DNA from 2 places in the Coprobacillus sp. genome. Region 1 is predicted to be linked to the other one. Evidence: predicted binding sites of a transcription regulator. Region 1 holds the regulator's gene; the other holds the start of a gene.
The links. Region 1 encodes Rex, which represses fermentation and respiration genes when NADH is low (regulators of the CRP and FNR family bind a similar motif). Its sites were predicted from a motif close to GTGAANNNNTTCAC; they were not measured.
Positions count from the first base shown of each region.

Region 2: gap (type I glyceraldehyde-3-phosphate dehydrogenase) is a predicted target of Rex. The motif match lies at 1,918-1,931, and genes of this name have one in related genera.

Region 1 covers NZ_CFJNYH010000037.1:14,409-17,617, forward strand. The annotation lists gene tsaB (tRNA (adenosine(37)-N6)-threonylcarbamoyltransferase complex dimerization subunit type 1 TsaB) at 1-311, shown strand, start outside; gene rimI (ribosomal protein S18-alanine N-acetyltransferase) at 302-751, shown strand; gene tsaD (tRNA (adenosine(37)-N6)-threonylcarbamoyltransferase complex transferase subunit TsaD) at 748-1,755, shown strand; gene AC5M21_RS12530 (redox-sensing transcriptional repressor Rex) at 1,757-2,395, shown strand; T-box leader at 2,441-2,652, shown strand; gene asnS (asparagine--tRNA ligase) at 2,692-3,209, shown strand, end outside.
Region 2 covers NZ_CFJNYH010000026.1:32,079-35,287, reverse strand. The annotation lists gene AC5M21_RS10390 (ZIP family metal transporter) at 1-255, opposite strand, end outside; gene gap (type I glyceraldehyde-3-phosphate dehydrogenase) at 817-1,833, opposite strand; gene AC5M21_RS10380 (ATP-dependent Clp protease proteolytic subunit) at 2,129-2,713, shown strand; gene AC5M21_RS10375 (hypothetical protein) at 2,787-3,173, opposite strand; gene AC5M21_RS10370 (uridine kinase family protein) at 3,202-3,209, opposite strand, start outside.

The sequences.
Region 1 (3,209 bases):
ATGCGGGATTGAAGACATGTGTATCAGTCATTGATGCACGAAGTCAGAAAGTTTTTGTTTGTGCTTATCAGAATGGTCAGGCGTTAGGTGAAGAACAGTTGCTTGCGATTAAAGATTTTGATGAATTTATGAAAACTTATGAAGGATATCAGGTTGTAGGACAATGTGAAGTTGTTAAACTTCCTTTGGCTGAGGTTAATTTAGGACAGAATCTTTATGAGTTATCACAAAAAATTGAACCTATTGAAAATGTAGATGCGTTAGTTCCTTGCTATTTAAAAGATGTTGAGGCAAAACAAATATGCTTATAAGAGCAATGGATATAAATGATTTAGAGAGAATTGTTGAGTTAGAACATATTCTTTTTACATCAACTTGGGATGTTTCGGATTTCATGTACGAAATTTTAGAAAATCAATTTTCATATAATTTTGTTTTAGAAGTAGATGAGCAGATTGTTGGGTATGTAGGTGTTTGGATTATGTATGAACAATCGCAGATTACAACAGTAGGAATTGATCCTGATTATCAGGGGCAAGGTTATGGGAGACTATTAATGGAAGAGATGCTTGCCTTAGCAGTTTCTCAAGGTTGTGAAGTTATGAGTTTAGAAGTGCGTGTTTCCAATCATAAAGCTATTTCTTTATATAAAGGTCTGGGCTTTGAAAATCAGGCAATACGTAAAAATTATTATCAAGATAATCATGAAGATGCTTATTTAATGGTCAAAAGATTGGAGGGACAAGAATGAGTTTAATACTTGCAATTGAATCAAGTTGTGATGAAATGTCAGTAGCTATTTTAAAAGACAAGCGAGAATTGTTATGTAATGTTGTCGCATCACAAATTGATACACATCGTTTATATGGTGGAGTTGTACCAGAAATCGCAAGTCGTATGCATGTCGAATGTGTTTCAACTGTTTTAAAAACAGCTTTAAACGAAGCTGATGTTAATATGAATGATATAGATGCAATTGCTGTTACAAAAGGACCTGGATTAGTTGGGTCTTTACATGTTGGAATGCAGGCTGCAAAAACATTGGCTTTGGCTTATCATAAACCGTTTATTGGTGTTCATCATATTGCTGGACATATTTATGCCAATGAATTGGTCGAAGATATTGAATACCCTTGTCTATGTCTGGTTGTAAGTGGAGGACATAGTGAACTTGTTTATATGAAAAGTGAATTTTCTTTTGAAGTCATTGGCCAAACTTTAGATGATGCAATTGGTGAAGCATATGATAAAGCGGGCAGAGTTTTACACTTGCCATATCCTGGGGGACCAGTTATTGATAAAATGGCTGCTAGTGGTCAACACACATATGATTTACCATTACCATTAAATGATGATTCATATAATTTCTCATTTAGTGGATTAAAGTCAGCAGTAATTAACTTATGTCATAATGCTGCTCAACGTGGTGAAGATATTGTTCCTGCTGATTTGGCGTGTTCGTTTCAGGAAGTTGCTTTAGATGTATTGGTATCTAAAACAATAAAGGCTGCTAAAGATTATCAAGTGAAAGAGATTATAGTGGCAGGTGGTGTGAGTGCAAATAGAGGATTAAGGAAGAAATTAACTGCTGATAGTCCAATAAAAGTTTTATTTCCACCAATGGCCTATTGTACTGATAATGCTGCTATGATAGCTTCAGCAGCCAGAGTGATGTATGAACATCAGCAATTCTCGTCTCTTGACTTAAGTGTCAAACCGTCATATGATTTAGAAGAAGAAAGTATTGGTGAATAATATGGTAAATAAACATCAAAAAATATCAAAGGCAACGATGTCACGTTTCCCTAGATATCTTAAGGCGTTGCGCAATATGCAACATGAAGGAAAAGAACATTTTTTATCTAGTGAATTGAGTGAAGCAACTGGAATTTTAGACACAACAATTCGTAGAGATTTTGGTTTTTTAACTGATAAAGAATCTTTAGGAAAAAGAGGTATTGGTTATGATACAAAAGAAATCATTAATATTTTAAATAATGTTCTAGGATTAGGATTAGATGAATCTATTATATTGATTGGTGTAGGGAATTTGGGAAGTGCAATTTTAAAATATAATAGATGGCAATATACAGTTGGAAAGATTGTTTGCTGTTATGATCAAGATCAAAATAAAGTAGGAGAACGCTTTGGAGTCAAATTAAATCATATTGATGATTTGGAGAAAACATTTCCAGAAGGATGTAAGATTGCTATTTTGGCAATTAGTGATCAGGTTCAAGAAACAGTTGATCGTTTAATGGCATTAGGTGTTAAGGGGATTGTAGATTTCACACATAGCCATTTTACCGTTCATGATGATGTTGTGGTGCAAACTGTCGATGTTGTTGTAGCAATTCAAGAACTTGTCTTAAAAATGCATGCAAATGATGAATAATTATGAAAAAGTATTGAAATATTCATCAAAAGGTGTTAATAATACTAATAAGCAATGATTTGAGAACATATTTTTATCAGTATCTTAAGCGAACTTTGGATGGTGTAAGCAAAGTAGATATCAAAAATATGGAACACTCAATGAGCAGGATAGGAGAAATAAGAGTAGACTATCCCGTTAGGCTGCGTTAAAGCTTCAGAGTGCATAATTGAGAGATTATGAATGAGGATGGTACCGCGATATAAGTCGTTCCTTAACAGGAATGGCTTTTTATATTATACAAAGGAGGAAGAAAGATGTTTGAATTTATGACAGTAAGAGAACTCTATGAAATGGTGATGTCAGGTGCAGAGTTCGAAACAGAAAGCTTGGAGTATGTAGAATTAGATGGTTGGGTACGTACAAATAGGGATAATGGAAAAGTTGGTTTTTTGGCTTTGAATGATGGAACTTATTTTAGAAATTGTCAAATTGTTTATCTGAAGGAAACTTTAGAAGATTATGATACAATTAAACACATTAGTACAGGAAGTGCTATACGTGTATTAGGTAAATTCAAGTTAACGCCAGAGAGTAAGCAGCCTTTTGAAATAGAGGCTACACAAATTGTTGTAGAGGGTGCTTGTGATGATGATTTTCCATTACAAAAGAAAAGACATTCTTTTGAGTATATGAGAGAAATTCCACATTTAAGACCAAGAGCAAACACATTCTATGCAATATTTAGATTACGCAGTGTATTATCAATGGCCATTCATGAATTTTTTCAATCACAGGGATTTGTTTATGTGCATACACCATTAATTACTGGAAA
Region 2 (3,209 bases), on a different contig from region 1:
TAACAAAAATCCAATTCCAAGCAAAAAGCCAATTGCTGCAGGCAAAAACGCAAATTTACCTAAAGATTCTGACATATCAATTGCTGGTATAAGTAATGACCAAACTGAAGCAGCTATCATGACTCCTGAAGCAAAACCTAATAATATCTTTTGAACAAGCGTACTCATTTTCTTAGACATAAAGAATACGCAAGCAGATCCTAATGTTGTTCCTATAAATGGAATGAGTAATCCTAAAATAATAGTTGTATTCATCATTTTTCTCCTCCCTTTATATCATCCTTACTATAACTGATTTTAGAAAACAGGTCAAAAGATATGCAAAGAAAAAATATCTACAATACTAGTATTTGTTATAAAAATGAAGATTCTTTAAATCATATGACTATCCTCTATCATATTGTAGTCCTTTAAGATATTCTGCATGTTTCTAAACTTCAATGCTTTCATATCTCAGTTCGATATTCATACTATGAGCCATATCAATCACAGTTATACTTGAGCGATTTCAAATAAATCACTTCATTTCATATTTCATCAGAAATAGAAATATGATTATAGAATCTTTATTTTTCTTCAACAAAACATTAATCAATCGTAGGTTTCCATTGACTACTGAATCTTCACACAATGTTTCGCATATAAAAAACGCATAACAATCACCAAATCATTATTGAATATATGAAAGTGAAACTCAGCGTATTGTCAGTATAAATATATCAGAATAAATTTCTTTATCATCTAAGTTTATCTCTCATATTTTTCAACATCAATTGTTGTGAAGATAAAAAAGAGTCCCTCATGGGACTCTCATCATTATTTACTTAATTCAGCGAAATATTTAATAGTTCTAACCATGTTAGAAGTATATGAATTTTCGTTATCATACCAAGCAACAGTTTGAACTTCAGTAGTTCCGTTATCTAATGGTTTAACCATAGTTTGAGTTGCATCGAATAATGATCCGTAGTTAATTCCGATAATATCAGAAGATACTAATTGTTCTTCAGTATATCCGAATGATGGAGTTGCTGCTGCTTTCATAGCTGCATTAACTTGTTCTACTGTTACTTCACCTTCAACAACTGAAGTTAAGATAGTTGTTGATCCAGTAGGAACTGGTACACGTTGAGCTGAACCAATTAATTTACCATTTAATTCAGGGATAACTAAACCAATAGCTTTAGCTGCACCTGTAGAGTTAGGAACGATATTAACAGCAGCTGCACGAGCTCTTCTTAAATCACCTTTTCTATGAGGTCCATCTAATACCATTTGGTCACCAGTGTAAGCATGTACTGTTAACATGATACCTGATTTGATTTTAGCTAAGTTATTTAAAGCGTTAGCCATTGGTGCTAAACAGTTTGTAGTACAAGAAGCTGCTGAAATGATTGTATCATCTGCAGTTAAGATACCTTCGTTTACACCAAATACAACTGTTGGTAAGTCATTTCCTGCTGGTGCAGAGATAACAACTTTTTTAGCTCCTGCATCAATATGAGCTTGAGATTTAGCTTTAGATACATAGAATCCAGTACATTCTAAGACTACATCTACTCCTAATTCTCCCCAAGGTAATTCAGCTGCATTAGCTTTTGCATAAATTTTGATTTCTTTTCCATCAACTGTGATAGAATCTTCACCAGCTACCACTGTATCTGCTAAAGCATATCTTCCTTGTGCTGAATCATATTTTAATAAATGTGCTAACATCTTAGGATCTGTTAAATCGTTAATTGCTACAATTTCATATCCTTCAGCACCAAACATTTGTCTAAATGCTAGACGTCCAATACGTCCGAAACCGTTAATTGCTACTTTTACTGCCATTTTCTTGACATCCTCCTTGATTTATTTTATGCCTCTATTATAGTCTACAAAACTAAATAAATCAATAAAAGTTGTAACGAATATATAAAAAAATTCACAAGAGACACAATGTAAACACTTCCAAGCAGAAAAAGACTTTTTCCAACACAATATATATAAAAATAAACACTTTTTTCCATTTTAAAAAATAAAATTTCCATTATTTGATGAAACATGAAAGACAATTCACATTCCTTTTAATTTTATGAATATTCAATGAAAATCACTCTATAATGAACTATGGAGGTTATAGGAAATGCACTTTATACCAACTGTAATTTTAAAAAAACAATCTAAAGAATATGCTTATGATATATTCTCTAGACTCTTAGAAGATCGTATTATTATGTTATGTGGAGAAATTAATGATGAGGTTGCCAGTTCTATTGTTAGCCAATTATTATACTTAGAATCACTTGATTCAAGTGCTGATATCTATATGTATATCAATTCACCAGGAGGTAGTGTCTCTGCTGGTCTAGCAATTTATGATACCATGAATTTTGTAAAGTGTGATGTGTCAACAATAAGCATTGGTCTTTCTGCCAGCATGGGCGCTTTTTTATTGGCTGCTGGACAAAAAGGAAAACGTTGTGCCTTACAAAATAGTGAAATCATGATTCATCAGCCATTAGGTGGAACGAATGGACAAGCAAGCGATATTGAAATTACCACAAAGCATATATTAAGACAAAAAGAAAAATTAAATAAATTATTATCTGAAATGACTTCTCAACCATTAAGAAAGATAAAAAAGGATACTGATCGTGATTATTTCATGAATGCTTATGATGCCTTAGAATATGGTCTTATTGATGAAGTTCTTACGAAAGATAAATAAGAGAACACCTTATTATATTGAAGGTGTTTTTTTCTCATTATAAAAATAAAAAAACAAACAGAAAATACTCTGTTTATTCCTTTAAAGAGATACATAAATGTTCATCTTCTATAGTTAATTCTTGAATTGGTAAATCTATTTTATAATAACAAGAATTGTTATGAACCACAAAATGATCATCATGTATAAGTTGTTGTAAAACACTGACTACATTTAATTGTAAAAAAAGATATTCAACCTTCCCTTTCATATTATCAAAACATAATTTATGATCTTTATATCCAATTGTAAATGTTGTTGCAAGATCAATAATACGATCTTGATAAGCAACAATTGCATTCAATTCAATTACATCATGAATAGCAAGATGTGCCTCTTTAATCTCAATAGAATATTTTTGAAGTATTGGTGTTAACACATACACCAAACAAGTTTTAACCTCATGATCCGTCAATATCATCATATCACCCATATATTATATGTTTCAATTATAATG